Regions from separate parts of the Nocardia sp. NPDC060255 genome, predicted to be linked through region 2. Evidence: riboswitches for the same ligand, from Rfam matches in the RefSeq annotation. Region 2 holds a riboswitch; each other region holds the start of a gene.
What was found. Region 2 has a riboswitch for S-adenosylmethionine ahead of ACFWF1_RS05120 (aminotransferase class V-fold PLP-dependent enzyme). Riboswitches for the same ligand answer to the same signal wherever they lie in the genome.
Positions count from the first base shown of each region.

Region 1 (5,960 bases), on a different contig from region 2:
GGTGTGCGGGCAGCCCCCCGAGTGAGAAACCCCACGAACTTACTGACTGGTAGGTCATTCCGCAATTCCCAGGTCGGCCCCGCCCAACGACCACGGTCCGCGCAGCGCCGAACTGGCGATACGCGGACCGAGGGGGATTACTGCGAAATTCAGACGCCGACGTGGACCGGGCGCGCCCCGTCCTCGGAACCCTCGATGAGGTTCTCGGGCCGGTCCCGGATCATGAACGCGATCACCGGAACGGCGGCCAGGAAGAATCCGGCGCCGACGTAGAACGCCACGTCGTAGCTGTGGATCGAGGCGCGGGCGATCAGGTTGTCGATCGTGGCGTGACTCTCCGCGTAGGACTTGGCCGTCTGCACCGAGATGGTCGTCAGCAGCGCCGTGCCGACCGCGCCGCCGACCTGCTGCGCCGCGTTGAGCAGCGCACTGGCCACGCCGGAATCGGCCTCCTCGACCTGATGCAGCGCGACGGTCTGCATGCCGACGAACAGCGGACCCATGCCGAGCGCGATCAGCACCTGCGCGGGCAGCACGCTCGACGCGTAACTGTCGCCGAAGCCGAGCTGGGCCAGCCACAGCAGGCCGAGCACCCCGAGCACCGCACCGGCCACCATCAGCGGACGCGGGCCGAGCTTCGGCAGCAGCGCGCTGGTGACACCCGCGGAGATGGCGATGCCGGCCGGGAACGGCAGGAAGGCGAAACCGGCCTTCAGCGACGAGTAGCCCAGGGTGATCTGGAAGTAGTAGCTGAGGAACAGGAACATCGCGAACATGGCGATCGGCACCAGCAGCGCGGCCAGGAACGCGCCGCCTCGGTTGATCTCGCCCGGAATATGCAGCGGCAGTAGCGGATTGGCCGAGCGCCGTTCGATCACGACGAAGGCGATCAGCAGCGCGGCACCCGCGATGAGCAGGCCGAGGGTGCTGCCTGCCAGCCAGCCGTCCTCGGCGGCGCGGCTGAAGCCGTACACGATCGCGATCAGGCCGAGCGTCACGGTGACCGCGCCGGGCACGTCGTAGCCGCCGGTCCGTGGCGCGGGCACGTCCTTGACCACCCATGCCAGCGCGCCGACCAGGGCGAGCAATGCGATCGGGGTATTCACCAGCAGGCACCAGCGCCACGAGGCGTACTCGGTGAGCGCGCCACCCGCGATCAGGCCCAGCGCGGCGCCACCGGCCGAGATGCCGGCGAACACGCCGAATGCGGTGGCCCGCTCACGCGCCTCGGTGAAGGTCACCGACAGCAGCGACAACGCCGCGGGCGCGAGCAAGGCCGCGAACGCGCCTTGCAACGCGCGCCCGGCGAACATCTCCGCGCCGTTCTGCGCGAGACCGGCAAGTGCCGACGCGGCGGCGAAGCCGACCAGGCCGATGATGAACATCCGGCGCCGGCCCAGGTAGTCGGCCAGCCGGCCGCCGAGCAGTAGCAAGCCGCCGAAGATCAGCGTGTAAGCGGTGAGCATCCACTGCTTGTTGCCGTCGCTGATGCCGAGATCAGCCTGGGCGAAGGGCAGCGAGATGGTCACGATGGTGGCGTCCAGAACCACCATGAGCTGGGCCAATGCGATCACGCCGAGGGCGAACCAGCGGGCCGAGCTGCCTTGTTTTACCGGAACTTCTACTGCTGTCGCAGTCTCGGTCACCGTCGTCTCCTCTTCGTAGGAAGTGCTTGGCTATCCTGTCATCAGACGACATTTGGCGTCAAGAGAAAAATGTCGCGCTACGACATTTGACGGTTACGGACACGAAAACACTGGGTTGCGATAAGGTGGGCACATGCTCGAGTCACCGACGCCGACGGGCGCGAGTGCCGCAGCCGAAACTCCTGCGGGCGCCGCGCATCCCGGCCTGCGCGAACGCAAGAAGCAGCAGACCCGGTTGCGAATCATCGAGGTCGGGCTGAACCTGTGCGACACACAGGGTTTCGACGCGACGACGGTCGAGCAGATCGCCAACGCCGCGGATGTCTCGCCGCGCACGATCAACCGGTACTTCGACAGCAAAGAGGACATCGTCCTCGGGCCGGTGCAGGACTTCGGCCAGGCCGTGGCGGAGACGCTGCGCAGGCTTCCGGTCACCGACAACGAACTGGAATCGCTGCGCTCGGCGTTCCTGCAGGTGATCGACCGAGCCGTCAGCGAACCGGGCGGCGGGCCGATCTCGTTCCGGCAATTCCAGCAGATGCAGCGGATCGTGCGCAGCAGTCCTGCGGTCAGCGCGCGCAGCCTCGAGCACGCCGACAAGAAGAACATCGCCATCGCCGCGGTGGTCGCCGACCGGCTCGCCACCACGCCGTGCGCGCTCCCGGTGCGGCTGATCCTCGGCTCCTGGCAGCTCATCAACCACCTCGCCATGGAGTGCGGCGAGAGCATGTTCGACTACGACGATCTGTACGAGGCCGCGACGGCGGGCCGGAACTCGTTCTGCGCGGCCTTCGATGAGTTCCTCCGGGTCTGCGGCGGCGCGCGGACCAGCGCTTCCGACTGAGTTCGCGCATAGGTTTCAACCGTCGCGCGACGTCCGGTTATGATGCCTTCAGGTCATGAGTGCCAGCGCGAAGCCCCGGCTTGCTGGACGGCAACCCTCCAGCAGCGGTGGGGTGCTCCGGGTGATGACCGGGCTCTCGAAGGTCGAGAGCAAGCGCGCTTTCAGGAGGTTCCCGAAATGTGTTGTTGTCCTTCGCCCAAATCCCGATAACCCCGTAGTTCTGGCGAACAACCTTTTCCTTTGGAGCAAAGCTCATGAGTGATTCCACCGTGCCCGCGGCCGATATCGATCCCACCGCGCAGTGGTCCTTCGAGACCAAGCAGGTGCACGCGGGACAGGCACCGGACAGCACCACCGGTGCCCGGGCCCTGCCGATCTACCAGACCACCTCGTACGCCTTCCGCGACACCGATCACGCCGCCGCGCTGTTCGGGCTCGCCGAGCCGGGCAACATCTACACCCGGATCATGAACCCCACCCAGGATGTCGTCGAGCAGCGCGTCGCCGCGCTCGAAGGCGGTGTCGCCGCGCTGCTGCTGGCCTCTGGCCAGGCCGCGGAGACGTTCGCGATCCTGAACCTGGCGTCCTCGGGCGACCACATCGTGTCCAGCCCGCACCTCTACGGCGGCACCTACAACCTCTTCCACTACTCGCTGCCCAAGCTCGGCATCGAGGTGTCCTTCGTCGACGATCCCGACGACCTGGACCAGTGGCGGGCCGCGATCCGGCCGAACACCAAGGCGTTCTACGGCGAGACCATCGCCAACCCGAGCAGCGCCATCTTCGACATCCCCGGTATCGCCGCCATCGCGCACGAGGCCGGGCTGCCGCTGATCGTGGACAACACGGTGGCGACCCCGTACCTGATCCAGCCGCTGGCGCACGGCGCCGACATCGTCGTGCACTCGGCGACCAAGTACCTCGGCGGGCACGGCTCGGCGGTGGCCGGCGTGCTCGTCGACGGCGGCAATTTCGACTGGACGGTGACCGACGCGCAGGGACAGCCGCGCTTCCCCGGCTTCACCACCCCGGACCCCAGCTACCACGGTGCGGTGTTCGCCGACCTCGGTGCGCCCGCCTTCGCACTCAAGGCCCGCGTGCAGCTGCTGCGCGACCTCGGCTCGGCGATCTCGCCGTTCAACGCGTTCCTGATCAGCCAGGGCATCGAGACGCTGAGCCTGCGGGTCGAGCGGCACGTCGCCAACGCCAAGGCGGTGGCCGAATTCCTGAGCACCCACCCGGACGTCACCAAGGTCATCTACGCGGGCCTGCCGACCTCGCCCTGGTACGAGCGCGCGCAGCAGCTGGCACCGAAGGGGCCCGGCGCGATCGTCGCCTTCGAGCTGCGCGGTGGTGTCGATGCGGGCAAGAAGTTCGTGGACGGATTAGCCCTGCACAGCCATGTGGCTAACATCGGAGATGTGCGCTCTCTCGTGATTCACCCCGCGTCGACCACACATTCGCAGCTGACGCCCGACGAGCAACTGCTCGCAGGCGTCACTCCGGGTCTGGTCCGCTTGGCGGTGGGGATCGAGGGCATCGAGGACATCCTGAGCGATCTGCGGGCCGGTTTCGCGGCGGCGGCGACGTGACGTTGAGTACCGAACCGAGTTTCGCCCGTTCGTCCGGGGTGGCCCTGCCACCCCCGGACGGGCGGCTCGGCATCATCGCCATCGGGGACGTGCGGCTGGAAAGCGGCGCGGTCATTCCGCAGGTGCATCTCGCGGTGCAGCGGTGGGGCGAGCTCTCGCCCACGCTGGACAACGTGGTGCTGGTCGAGCACGCGCTCACCGGCGACTCGCACGTGGTCGGGCATCCGGACGACATTCATCAGCTGCCCGGCTGGTGGGACGGCATGGTCGGACCGGGCTGTCCGCTCGACACCGACGAGTGGTGTGTGATCGCGACGAACGTGCTCGGCGGCTGCCAGGGCAGCACCGGGCCCTCGACCCTGGCGCCGGACGGAAAGCCTTGGGGCGCACGGTTTCCGGAAATCTCCATCCGTGACCAGGTGGCCGCCGAGGCGGCGCTGATCGACCTGCTCGGCATCGAGCGGCTGGCCGCCGTGGTCGGCGGGTCGATGGGCGGTATGCGGGTACTCGAGTGGATGGTCGGCGCGCCGGATCGAGTCGGCTCCGCGCTGGTGCTGGCCGTCGGCGCGCGCGCCACCGCGGACCAGATCGGCACCCAGACCACCCAGATCGCGGCGATCAAGGCCGATCCGGACTGGCAGGGCGGCGATTATCACGACACCGACCGCGCGCCGATGACCGGCATGGGCATCGCCCGGCGCATCGCGCACCTCACCTACCGCACCGAGGACGAGCTGGACCACCGGTTCGAGAACGGCGCGCAGGGCGCCGAGGATCCGTGGCGCGGCGGCCGGTACGCGGTGCAGAGCTACCTGGACCACCAGGCCGACAAGCTTTGCGGGCGTTTCGATCCCGGCACCTACGTGCTGCTGACCGAGGCGATGAACCGGCACGACATCGGCCGCGGCCGCGGCGGCGTGCGCGCGGCACTGGCCGCGACGCCGGTGCCGTGCGTGGTCGGCGGCGTCGACTCCGATCGGCTGTACCCGCTGCGCACGCAGCAGGAACTGGCCGAGGGGTTGCCGGGCTGCGACGGTCTGGAGGTCGTGCACTCGCGCGACGGACACGACGGCTTCCTCACCGAGGCAGCGGCTGTGTCCAAGCTGCTGACCGAAACCATGCGGCTGGCTCAGCAGAGCCGTCAGCCCACCCGCTGAATCCACCTCGCGCGCGGCGGTTCTCGCCGCGGCTAGTCGGTGGTGGGTGCGCCGACCAGTAGTTGGACGATGGCGTGGACGAATCCTTGGAGGCGTTCACGAGGGTATTCGTCGGGCTCGCTGACGGCTAGACGGCCGAGCATTTCGGCGACCTGCAGCAGCGAGTTGGTCAGCAAGCCGGAATCGACTCCGGCCCACCGGGGTTCGAGTGCGGTGCCGACGCGGACCAGGGCCTCGGCCTGGTCGAAGATGCCGGCGCGCGAATTGCGCAGTGCCTCACGGTATTCGTCGGGGGCGTTGCCCGGACCGGCGAGGATGAGCCGCCAGCGGGTCGGATTCTCCAGTGCCACACCGACGAACGCCTCGACGGTGGCCGAGGCGGCGACGACCGGGTCGGCGCCCATCAGGTCGGTCGGCAGCGTCTCGGCGACCTGTTCGAGGCCGCGTTCGCGTTCCCGTTCCAGCAGCGCCGCAACGAGTTCCGCGCGGGTCTTGAAGACGGTGTAGAGCACCGGCTTGCCGACGCCCGCCTCCTGGGCGACCGCCTCCATACTCAGCTCGTGCAGTTCCATCCGGCTCAGCACCGCGAAGGCGGCGTCGAGCAGCTGGGCCCGGCGCTGCTCCGGCGGCAGGCGTGGCGCGTAGCGCCTGCGCGGCTTATCCGCCGCGGTACGCGATGTCGTCACTGCCGCTGCACCTCCATGCGGTCCATCCTGACAGC
Region 1 is NZ_JBHXAU010000013.1:50,067-56,026, reverse strand. Features, by position in the region: gene ACFWF1_RS23520 (MFS transporter) at 150-1,646, opposite strand; gene ACFWF1_RS23515 (TetR/AcrR family transcriptional regulator) at 1,780-2,490, shown strand; SAM riboswitch class IV at 2,542-2,652, shown strand; gene ACFWF1_RS23510 (bifunctional o-acetylhomoserine/o-acetylserine sulfhydrylase) at 2,745-4,082, shown strand; gene ACFWF1_RS23505 (homoserine O-acetyltransferase) at 4,121-5,239, shown strand; gene ACFWF1_RS23500 (TetR/AcrR family transcriptional regulator) at 5,272-5,925, opposite strand.
Region 1: another riboswitch for S-adenosylmethionine. It lies ahead of ACFWF1_RS23510 (bifunctional o-acetylhomoserine/o-acetylserine sulfhydrylase); the one in region 2 lies ahead of ACFWF1_RS05120 (aminotransferase class V-fold PLP-dependent enzyme).

Region 2 (5,960 bases):
GTTTTGGACGGGTGACCGAAGCAGAACGGCCCGCCACGGATTTCCAGATCCCTGATGATCTGAGCGGGATCACCGCCGAGCAGTTCCGCGCCTCGATGCGCCACTATCCGGCGGGCGTCACCGTTGTCACGCTGAACTCACCGAGCGGCCCGATCGGCTTCACCGCGACCTCGTTCGCCTCCCTGTCACTGGCGCCCCCGCTCGTCTCCTTCAACATCGCGCACACCTCGTCAAGCCTCACCGCACTGCTCGATGCCGACTCGGTCGTCATCCATTTCCTCGGCGAACACCAGCACGAGCTGGCCCAGCGCTTCGCCCGCACGGCCGCGGACCGCTTCGCCGACCGCTCGCTATGGACCACCCTCGACACCGGCGAACCCGTCCTGCACGGCACCCCCATCTGGCTGCGCGCCACCATCCACCAACTGATCCCCCTCGGCGATCACACCCTCGTCGTCGGCCTGGTAACCCGAGTCCACGACAACACCAACGAAACCCCCGCCGCCGCGCCCCTCCTCTACTACAACGGCCGCTACCACCGCCCGACCAGACTCGGCGACTGAACGCGGTCGCCCACGCCGGGCGACCGCCGTTGCCGGACTAGTCGACGAGGCAGGGGGCGGCGCCGGTGGGAGATTGGGACGTGAACGGGCGGGTTTCCGGGGTGGGGTTCCAGAGGCCTTGCGTGGTGGCGTAGTTCCAGGCCGGTCCGGCCTCGACCAGCGTGGCAATGGCTTGGATCAGGCGCTCTACGTCGGCGAGGGTGGTACCCAGGCCGATGCTGGCGCGGAGCGCGCCGTCGAGGTCGAGGCGGGCCAGCAGCGGGTGGGCGCAGAAGCGGCCGTCGCGGACGCCGATGCCGTGTTCGGCGGACAGGTAGGCGGCGACATGGCCGGGGACGAATCCGTCCAGGGTGAAGGCGACGATGCCGACGGCGTCGGGGGCGTCGGTCCAGATGCGCAGCAGGTTGACGCCGGGAATGGCGGCGAGTCCGTCGCGCAGCCGGTCGGCGAGCCGGTGTTCGTGCGCGGCGAGCGCGTCGGCGTCGATCGCACAGAGCGCGTCGCAGGCGGCGGCGAGCGCGGCGGCGCCGAGCACGTTGGGCGAACCGCCCTCGTGCCGCTGCGGGGCGGGCGCCCATTCGGCGCCGGTGGTGGTGACCTCGCGGACCGCGCCGCCGCCGGCCAGGTACGGCTCGGCGTTGTCGAGCCAGTCGCGGCGGCCGACCAGCACGCCCGCGCCGAACGGCGCGTACAGCTTGTGGCCGGAGAACGCGAGGTAGTCGATGCCGGTGTCGCGCAGGCTGATTCGCCGGTGCGGCGCGAGCTGGGCGGCGTCGACGAGGATGCGGGCGCCGCACTGGTGGGCGATGGTGGCCAGGCGCTCCAGCGGCAGCACCTCGCCGGTGACGTTGGAGGCGCCGGTGACCGCGAGCAGCGCGGCGGGCTTGCTACACAGCTCGGCGACCAGCCGCCCGATGGTCTCCTCGACGGTGGCCGCGGCCTGCACGACGCGGCGGCCGCGCGTGGTCCACGGCAGGAAGTTGGCGTGATGCTCGATGTCGAGCACCACGGTGTCGCCGGGCACGCAGGACGCGAGCAGGTTCAGCGAGTCGGTGGTGTTGCGGGTGAACACCACTACCTGGTCGTCGGTCGCGTCGAGGAAGCGGGTCACCGAACCGCGGGCGGCCTCGTAGCATTCGGTGGAGATCCGCGAGGCGTAGCCCGCGCCGCGGTGCACGCTCGCGTAGAACGGCAGCAGCTGCTGGATCCGGTCGGTGACCTGGGCCAATGCGGGTGCGCTCGCCGCGTAGTCGAAGTTGGCGTAGGTGGTCGTCCCGCCTTGGACGAGCGGCACCTGGAGGTCGTCACCGGAAACCCGGGCGAGGGGGGCACAGTTCTGGGTCGCCACAGCAGTCATCACGAAAATCCCGTCGGCTCTGGGACCCGCAATCAGGTGATTCGTCGAGTCCGCGCTTGCCGCACCCGGTCGGGTGTCAGCCCGGTCGTCACCCGGAGCACCCCACCGCGGAGGAGGGTTGCCGACCAGCAAGCCGGGGCTGAACGCTGGTACTCATGACCTGAACCGAGATTGGCAGACATCCCCCGGCGCTGTCAACTGGTCCGCGGCGCCGCGTGTTCGCCCGGAAAACTCCCGCGCTGGTCACCTCCGTCGGGAGCGGTGGAAATCCATTGCTTCTGCGGCGACTTTGCGGTCACATCATGAGGTGTCACTTTCGCTGCTGTTCAGCTTCGTCGGTCTGTGCGTGCTGCTGGCGCTGACGCCGGGCCCGGATTCGTTTCTCGTGCTGCGGTTCTCGCTGGTAGACGCCCGACCGGGCATCGCGGCCGCGATCGGGTCGGCGCTGGGCGGGATCCTGTGGGCGGTGGTGGTCGCGGCCGGTGTCGCCACGCTGCTGGAGCAGTCGGCGACCGCGTATCGCGCGCTGAAGCTGATCGGCGGAATCTACTTGGTGTACTTGGGTATTCGCGCGCTGCTCGACCAGCGGCGGCAGCGCGGAGCGGGCCGGGACGCCACCGGCGCGGAGGGGCTCGCACAAGCGGGCGGCGGTACCCGCGCGTCGGTTCGCTCGGCGTTCACCGCGGGCGTCGTCTCGTGCATGTTCAACCCGAAAGTCGGCCTGTTCTACCTCGCCGTGCTGCCCCAGTTCCTGACCGAGGTCACCTTCGCCAACACCCTCGCCCTCGGCGCCGTCGAATCGAGCATTGCCGCGGTAGCGATGGTGCTCCTGGCCCTGGCCGCCTCCCGCGCGGTCGCGCTGCTGCGCCGCCCGAAGCTCCGGGATCGGCTCGAACAGGTGAGCGCCGCCATCCTGGCCACCCTCGGTGTCGGCACCGCCGCCTCCGCGGCCTGATCGATGCTGCGCGAAACGCCCTGAGCTGCAAGATCACCGGGCTCATGTGGGGAATCACACCGGAATAAGCAGGTCGGCGCAGCGATCATCCAGCGAACCCGCCGGGTAACCCGCCGACCAGGCGTTGCTTCGGCGTGTCCGGGAGAAATCGCCACGACCTGCAACAACCCCGCCCACAGTCCCGAGACGGGCAACCGCGCCGGTGAACAACAAACGTCGACAACCCCGAGTACCGTGGACAACTGGTCACCGTGGTGTTTGCCCACTGGTAACCCAGCTATGACACAAACAACACCAGGGAAGTGCGAGGCAGGTCGAATGGGAGGTGGGCAGGGCGTCATGCTCCAACCACAGGTTGATGTGACGGTGGACCCACTACTTCGGACCGCGCACACGCCACCGGCCCGGACCCTCGTCGACATCCTGACCGCGACCGCGCTGACCCATCCCGACGCACCCGCCATCGATGACGGCCAGGTGGTGCTCAGCTACCTCGAGCTCGTCGTCGAGATCGAGAAGACCATGGCCCGGCTCGCCACCGCGGGCGTGCGGCCGGGCGACCGGGTCGGCGTGCGGATGCCGTCGGGCTCCGGGGAGCTCTACCTGACCATCCTCGCCGTCCTGTACGCGGGCGCCGCCTATGTGCCGGTCGACGCCGACGACCCGGACGAACGGGCCCAGCTGGTCTTCGGCGAGGCGCAGGTCACCGCGATCGTCACGGCCGCGGGCATCGAGACGACACCGGCGGGCATCCGGGCCACGGCGGACCAGCCGGCCGACGCGAGCACGAGCACCCTGCCGACCCCCGCCGACGACGCCTGGATCATCTTCACCTCCGGCTCCACCGGAACGCCGAAAGGTGTTGCGGTGACCCATCGCAACGCCGCCGCGTTCGTGGACGCCGAGGCCCGGCTCTTCCTGCCGGACGCCCCGATCGGCCCCGGCGACCGTGTGCTCGCCGGACTCTCCGTCGCCTTCGACGCCTCCTGTGAGGAAATGTGGCTGGCCTGGCGCAACGGCGCCTGCCTGGTGCCCGCTCCGCGCGACCTGGTCCGCACCGGCGCCGATCTCGGCCCGTGGCTGGTGCGCCGGGAGATCAGCATCGTCTCCACCGTGCCGACGCTGGCCGCCACCTGGCCCGCCGAGGCGCTCGACGCGGTCCGTCTGTTGATCTTCGGTGGCGAGGCGGTACCGCCCGAGCTCGCGGAACGCCTTGCCGGAAACGGTGATACGGATCGCGAGGTCTGGAATACGTACGGCCCCACCGAGGCAACGGTGGTCGCCTGTGCCGCATTGCTCGACGGCGCCTGGCCCATCCGGATCGGGCTGCCGCTCGACGGCTGGGATCTCGTGGTGATCGACGCGGCCGGAAACCCGGTGGCCGAGGGCGAATCCGGCGAACTGGTGATCGGCGGCGTCGGCCTGGCCCGCTACCTCGATCCCGCGAAGGACGCCGAGAAGTACGCGCCGCTGCCCTCGGTCGGCTGGGATCGCGCCTACCGCAGCGGCGATCTGGTTCGCAACGACAGCGCGGGCCTGGTCTTCCTCGGCCGCGCCGACGACCAGATCAAGCTCGGCGGCCGCCGCATCGAACTCGGCGAGATCGACAACGCGCTGCAGCACCTGCCCGGCGTCACCGGCGCCGCCGCCGCGATCCGAACGACCAAGGCGGGCAACAAGATCCTGGTCGGCTACCTCGCGGGCACCGGCCCCGATTTCGACAGCAAGGCGGCCAGAGCCCAACTCGCCGAACAGCTTCCGGCGCCACTGGTGCCCCGGCTCGCCGTGGTCGACGAACTACCCACCCGCACCTCGGGCAAGGTCGACCGCAACGCGCTGCCCTGGCCGCTGCCGAACAACCCCGAGGACGACGAGAGCGATCTCACCGGCACCGCGCAATGGGTTGCCGGACTGTGGGATTCGGTGCTCGGCGGCGAGGTCACCGACCTCGATGCCGACTTCTTCGACCTGGGCGGCGGCTCGCTGGCCGCGGCGCAGATGGTCACCGCACTGCGTGCGCGTTATCCACAGATCACCGTCGCCGACCTCTACGACCATCCTCGCCTCGGCGCGCTGGTGGAACTGCTGGAGCAGAGCACACCGGCCGTCGCCGTCGAGGAGCGCGTGGTGCGCCCGACGCCGCGGCCCGCCCAGTGGGCGCAGGTGCTGGCCACCATTCCGCTCACCACGCTCACCGGCCTGCAGTGGCTCACCTGGCTGGCCATCGTCGGCAATGTCGCGGCCTGGTCCGGCTCGCTGCCGTGGCTGCCGCAGTTGTCCTGGTGGTGGACGCTGGTGGCGTTCCTGCTCTTCATCTCACCCCCCGGCCGGATGGCGATCTGCGTGGCAGGCGCTCGGCTGCTGCTGCGCGGCGTCACGCCCGGCCGGTATCCGCGCGGCGGCTCGGTGCACCTGCGGCTGTGGGCCGCGGTACGCCTGTCCGAGGCGAGCGGCGCGGAAAACCTCTCCGGCGCACCGTGGATGGTGCCGTTCGCGCGGGCGCTCGGCGCCAAGGTCGGCAAGGGCGTCGACCTGCACACCCTCCCGCCGGTGACCGGCATGCTCGAACTGGGCGACGGCTGCAGCGTGGAACCCGAGGTCGACCTGTCCGGCTACTGGATCGACGGCGACGTCGTGCAGATCGGCCCGGTCACCGTCGGACCCGGCGCGGTGGTCGGCTCTCGATCGATCCTGTTGCCCGGCACCAGAATCGGCAAGAACGCCGAGGTAGCCCCGGGCTCCGCGGTGTCCGGCAAGGTCAAGGCAGAGCAGGAGTGGGCGGGCTCGCCCGCCGCGAAAATCGGTAAGGCGCACCATCGCTGGCCCGGGCACACGCCCGATCGCGCCGCACACTGGGTGGCGATCTTCGGCGTCACCTCGATAGCCTTGGCCGCGGTGCCGATCCTCGGACTCGGCGCGGGCGGTCTCTTCATCGCCTGGTTCATCCGCGACACCCGCACGCTCGCGGGCGGTTTGGGCCGCGCCTTCGCCATCCTGCCGGTCGCCACGCTGCTCAGCCTCGCGGTCTACGCGGCGATCACCATCATCTTGGTACGACTGCTGAGCTTCCGGTTGCGCGAGGGTT
Region 2 is NZ_JBHXAU010000001.1:1,107,986-1,113,945, reverse strand. Features, by position in the region: gene ACFWF1_RS05125 (flavin reductase family protein) at 12-563, shown strand; gene ACFWF1_RS05120 (aminotransferase class V-fold PLP-dependent enzyme) at 601-1,920, opposite strand; SAM riboswitch class IV at 1,968-2,081, opposite strand; gene ACFWF1_RS05115 (LysE family translocator) at 2,228-2,875, shown strand; gene ACFWF1_RS05110 (Pls/PosA family non-ribosomal peptide synthetase) at 3,215-5,960, shown strand, end outside.

Region 3 (5,960 bases), on a different contig from region 2:
GCGCGGTGTATCCGGCGGCCAGATAGAGGCCGACGGCCTCGGGCTGGCGTGGACCGGTGGTCAGGTAGATGCGCCGGTAGCCGCGCCGCACGATCTCGGCTTCGAGCTGTTCGACCACGAACAACCCGAGCCCCTGCCTGCGGTGTTCGCGGGCGGTCCAGATGCGTTTGAGCTCAGCCGTTTCCGCGTCGTAGCGCTGGAACGCACCGCCCGCCACCGGTTCGCTGTCGCGGGTGACGACCAGCAGGGCGCCGTGTGGCAGCGCGAACTCCGTTGCCGGATAGTCACGAAGCGACGCGTGCATCTCGCCCGGGCTGCGGCCGTAGCGGCTGCTGTATTCGACGGCGAGTTCGGCCAGCAGCGGCGCGGCCAGCGGATCGTCCTGTGCTACCTGGTGCACCCGTAGGTCGGGCCGCGAAAGGTGCTGGGTCACCGGCTCACCGCTGCTTCGGTAGGCCGGGCGGATTGATCCGCGACTCGGTGACCTGTTCGGTCTTCAGGCCCCAGCGATCGATCACCTGCTGATAGGTGCCGTGTTGGATGGCGTAGTTCAGCGCGTGCTGGACCGCGGTGATCAGCCCGTTGTTCTTCTTGGTGAGCACCGCGATCTCGCCTTGCAGCGCGTCGCCCGCACCGGAGAAGGTGGCGAGGATCTTGGTCTGGTTCGCGGTGGCGGAGTGGTAGATCGCGGTCGGGTTGGGACCGATGTAGCCGTCCAGCCGCTGCGAGGCGAGCGCCAGGTAGTAGTCGCTGGTCTGCTGGAAGTAGGCGATGTCGATGGGCGCCAAGCCCGCCGCGCGGTTCTGCTCGTTCCACTTCACCAGCAGCTGCTCCTGGTTGGTGCCGCTGCCGACGCCGATCCGCTTGCCCGCCAGGCTCTTAGGATCCTTGTACTCGAGGGTGCTCTGCTTGGGCACCTCCAGTGCGACGGTGTCGTTGCGGTAGGTGGCGAAGTCGTATTTCTCCTTACGCTCTTCGGTGACCGTCACGTTGGAGATGAACGCGTCCACCTCGCCGGAATCGATGCGCACGAAGTTCTGCGACCAATCCGCCACCTGCAGCTCGAGTTTCAGGCCGAGGATGTCGGCGACCAGGGAGGCGAAATCGACCTCGGAGCCGACCACGGTCTTGTCGTCGTCGGCGTAGAAGCGCAGCGGCGGCGCGGTGCCGGACGCACCGGTCACCACCAGGGTGCCGCGATCCCGAATGGCCTGCGGCACTTCGGCGGCGATGTTGTCCACCTTGGTGGTGCGCACCCGGCCGGTCTGGGCGGCGGAGAGGTCGAAGGTGATGGCACCGGCGGGCTGGGCCGCGGACTCCGCTTCGGGATCGGTGCAGCCGGTGGCCAGCAGTACGACCGCGGTCGCGGCGGCGGTGGCCAGGGCGGAGAGCTTCATCGGGAACCTGTTCATCAACGGACTCGGGAAAGGAACGCGCGGGTGCGCGGGTGGTGCGGATTGTCGAGGACGGCCTCGGGCGGCCCCTGCTCGACGATGGCGCCCGCATCGAGAAACACCACGGTGTCGGCGATCTCGCGGGCGAAGCCGATCTCATGGGTGACGATCACCAGCGCGGTGCCGCCGTGCGCGAGGTCGCGGATCACATCGAGGACCTCGCCGACGAGTTCGGGGTCCAGCGCGGAGGTGGGTTCGTCGAACAGGATCACCCTGGGGCGCAAGGCGAGTGCCCGCGCGATCGCGACCCGTTGCTGCTGTCCTCCGGAGAGCCTGCGCGGGTACGCGTCGGCCAGTTCACCGATGCCGACTCGGTCCAGCAGCACCCGCGCCTCGGCCTCGACCTCTTTGCGGTCCCGGCGTTGCGCGGAAAGCGGTGCGATGGTGACGTTGTCGAGCACGGTCAGATGCGGGAACAGGTTGAACTGCTGGAAGACGAACCCGATGCGCGAGCGCTGTTTGCGCACCTCGCGGTCGGGCAGCGCGTGCAAGGTGTTGCGGCGCAGCCGATATCCGATCAGCTCGCCGTCGATGTGCACGGTGCCCGCGTCCAGCGACTCCAGGTGGTTGACCACCCGGAGCAGCGTGGACTTGCCGGAACCGGACGGGCCGATCACCGTGACCACCTCGCCGGAGCGCACGGTCAGGTCGACGCCGCGCAGCACTTCGTGCGCGCCATAGGCTTTACGGACGCCGCGGACTTCGACGGCGAGTGCGGTGGTCATCGGGTCGCTCCTCGCGGTGCGGTGGAACCGGATTCGGCGATCTCGCGCAGCTTCTGCCAGGCTCGCTGGGCCGGTGACGGCGGTGGCGTGCGCTGGGTGCCCTTGGCGTAGTGACGCTCGATGTAGTACTGCGCCACCGAGAGAACGGTGGTGAGCACGATGTACCAGGCGGTGGCGACCAGCAGCAGCGGCACCACCCGGCCGTTGCGGCCGTAGATCACCTGGACCTGGTAGAACAGCTCGGCGATCGCCATCACCGACACGATCGAGGTGCCCTTGAACAGGCTGATCACCTCGTTGGTCGCATTGGGCAGGATCGAGCGCATGGCCTGCGGTACCACGATGGAGCGGAACTGGCGCACCTTCGGAATGCCCAGCGCGGCAGCGGCTTCCAGCTGACCGGCGTCGACGGAGATGATGCCCGCGCGGATGATCTCGGCCGAGTACGCCGCCTGATGCAGCGCGAGCCCGATCACCGCCGCGGTGAATCCGCTGATCACGCCGTTCACCTCGAAGGTGAAAAAGGAAGGACCGAAAGGGATTCCGATCGACAGCGTGTTGTAGAGGTAGGCGATGTTGAACCAGAACAGCAGCTGCACGATGAGCGGAATCGACCGGAACGCCCAGATGTAGCTCCACGAGATCACCCGGAGCACCGGATTGTTCGACAGCCGCGCGATGGCCAGCGCGGTGCCGAGCAGGAAGCCGAGCGCGGTGCCCCAGGCGGTGAGCTCCAGCGTCACCTTCAGCGAGGCCAGCACGGACTTCGCGGTGATGTACTTCGCGAAAGTCGGCCAATCCCAGCCGGGATTGGTGACCAAGCCGTGGATGAACTGGGCGAGCAGGATGAGCGCGACGGCGCTGATCACCCAGCGCCACGGATGCCAGGTCTTGGCGACGGTCGGCGCGGAATCGCCTGAGCTGGTGGCGGATCCGTCCGGCACCAGATCGAGCGCGACGGTTGCGCGAGTGTCGGTAGCGACCGGATCGCCGTCGGTAGTGCTGGGGGCGGCGGCGTCGGGTGCGGTGGACGCGGTCATGACTGCACCTGGCCGGCGCTCGGCTCCGTCATGACTGCAGCTGGTGTTCGCTCGCTGCGCTCACTCATGGTCGGGGTCCTTCGGAAGAACGAACGAGACCGCGCCACCTCGGGCCGCGGTCACATCACCCGGCCAGCGACGGGTGCAACAGACTGGCTGCGGGTCAGCCCCGACAGCTCGCAGACGTCACTTTGCATTGGTCGATATGTCGGCGGCCCCAACGGGCGCCTCGGACAGCGGAGATGATCACTTCGGTTCCTCCATCGGTCCCGGCGGAAGCACCCGCACCCGGTGAGCCGGGGGGTTGCTGCGACGTCGACGAGCCAGGTCTCTCGGTCGCTCTGGATGGTTGTCGCCGATCCGGACACCGGATGATGTCAGGGTCGAGCCGAATTATCATGCCCAGCAGGGGAACCCTTAGACAAGGGAAGCAATCACGGTGAGCGTAGATCTTGCCTCGGCTCGATTCGCCGGGTATTTCCGATAGCCGGACATGCGCTGGCTCAGCCTGATTGCGGACGGCCTGTCGGGTGTCGGCTTTCGTGGTGCGGGCGCTCACATACCGGGGCGGCTCCGCCGGGAAGCAGCATACGGCTTAGCGCAAGCCTCGATGTGCGGACCCCGCGAACTCGTCTTGCGAAACCCGGGGACGAGGGGGCGCCGCCGCCCATCGAAGACACGCCGAGAGCTTGCCGCAGGCAATATAGCCAGTTCACAGCGTTTGCCGGAGTACCGTCAGCCTTCGATTCGCGTCGACGATGAGAAGAGGTCGCCATGGCCGTACCGCGCCGTCTGACCATGCTGTCCGCTGCCGCGACCTGCGCGCTGGCGCTCGCCGCCCCCACCGCGGGCGCGACGCCGACGCCGTCTGCAACGGCCCCCGTCCCGCCCGGTCCCACCCAGACCGGAACCGTCGCGCCCGGCGACCTGTTCGGCGTCTACAACACCGCGATCGACGGCCTGCGCGCCTTCGGCATGCAGCCGTTTCTCTACCCGACCGCGGCCGCGTACTGCCTCAACGGCAACTCCCTCGGTCTCGCCCCGGCCGTGGCCGGCGCGGTGCCGGGCCCATGGCCCAAGACCTCGGTCACCATCCCCGGACTCGACCTGTCCGCCGTCAAGGCCGGACAGACCATGTTCACCTTCGTCCCCTACGGCCTGAACCAGGACGGACCGGACACCACCGGCATGCAGGTGGCCTGGCTGAACGTGACCAGCGGCCGCGGCGGCCTCGCCTCGATGGGCCCGCTGTCCACCATCCTGCGCGCGATGATCCCCGCCGAAGTCCCGATCGCCCTGCGGCCCATCGCCGAACGCGCCATCCAGGACTTCTTCTTCGCCGCCCTCCCGATGGGTGGCGTGCGCGCCGTGCCCGTCGACACCGGGCAGGGCACGGTGCTCGCCGCGGTCTTCGGGACCGTCGAGAACGGCGGCAAGTCCTGCTTCTTCCTGCCGACGGTGGGGATCACCGAGGTTCCGTAGGAAGGCGTTATGTGTTGAGCGCGCGACTTTTCCAGCGCAGCGCGCCGCGTCGGCGGGCGCGCTGGGAGCGTGCCCACAGCAGTAGGTAGGCGAGCACCGAGAACGGGTGGGCCAGGGCCGCAAGGACATCGGCGGGGGAGAGCGGTCCGCTGGTTTCGGTGGAGCGGGCCAGCAGCCTGCCGGTGACGGCCGCCGCGTAGCCGACGGCACCGGCGCGGCGGACGGCCCCACGACCGCCTACCGCCGCCCAGGGCGGGATCCAATAGGCCAGGGCGGCAAGCGTTCCCACGGCGGCTCCGCCCGCAATGGTGCCGCCGTACGCGGACCACAGCCAGCGGGTGTATCCGGCGTCGAGTTCGGCAGCGCCCTCGTACATTCGGGTGCTCGCCATGCGGCCCGCGGCGACGAGGGTGGTGGGTTGTCCTGCCCGGCGCAGTGTTCGGGCGATATCGAGGTCTTCGGTCACGCTTGCGGCAACCGCGGCATGTCCGCCGACAGCTCGGTAGGCGGCGGTATCGAACACCAGGAACTGGCCACAGGCAACGGAAGTCGACGGCCGTAGGCTCCGATTGGCCAGCGCGATCGGCAGTGTGGCCGCCCAAGACCAGCACAGCAACGGCTGCACCAGCGCCTCGGCCACCGTGTCGGCCCGCTGCCTCGGCCACGGTGCCACCAACGCGACCCGCTGCCTGCGCAATTCGGTGACGGCCGCGGCGACCGCCCCCGGTGCCAGCCGCACATCCGCGTCGACGAACACCAGCACCGGCGTATCCACCGATTCGGCCAATCGCGCACACGCGGCAGCTTTGCCGGTCCATCCGGGCGGTGGTTCGGTGTCGTTGCGCAACACCGTGATTCGCGGATCCCCACCGGCCGCATCGATCGCCGTCGCAAAGGTGTCGTCGCCCGACGCGTCATCGAGAATCACGACCCTCATCCGCGAGACTCCGCGCTGCGCCCGCAGATCCGCGATCAACCCGGGCAGCCGCGCGGCCTCGTCACGAGCCGGAACACACACGGTGACCGGCTCGATCACCTCGACCGCGGTATTCACCAACTGCCGCACCGTAACCCGGTTGTAGAGCGCGATTCCAGCGCCCAGCAACGAGATTCCGGCCCCGCACCGCACCGTCTGCGTCATCCGGCTCACGGAACTCGGCTGCGGCACAACGGTTCAGCGGCCCTGTTTGACCGTTTTCCACCAGCGGCTCCAGGACAGGCCGGTGGGGGCGCCCGGTGCGGGCGGATTGCGGTCCATG
Region 3 is NZ_JBHXAU010000017.1:77,322-83,281, reverse strand. Features, by position in the region: gene ACFWF1_RS27920 (GNAT family N-acetyltransferase) at 1-433, opposite strand, end outside; gene ACFWF1_RS27915 (ABC transporter substrate-binding protein) at 438-1,412, opposite strand; gene ACFWF1_RS27910 (amino acid ABC transporter ATP-binding protein) at 1,412-2,179, opposite strand; gene ACFWF1_RS27905 (amino acid ABC transporter permease) at 2,176-3,219, opposite strand; SAM riboswitch class I at 3,477-3,571, opposite strand; gene ACFWF1_RS27900 (hypothetical protein) at 3,994-4,701, shown strand; gene ACFWF1_RS27895 (glycosyltransferase) at 4,709-5,842, opposite strand; gene ACFWF1_RS27890 (LppM family (lipo)protein) at 5,876-5,960, opposite strand, start outside.
Region 3: another riboswitch for S-adenosylmethionine. It lies ahead of ACFWF1_RS27905 (amino acid ABC transporter permease); the one in region 2 lies ahead of ACFWF1_RS05120 (aminotransferase class V-fold PLP-dependent enzyme).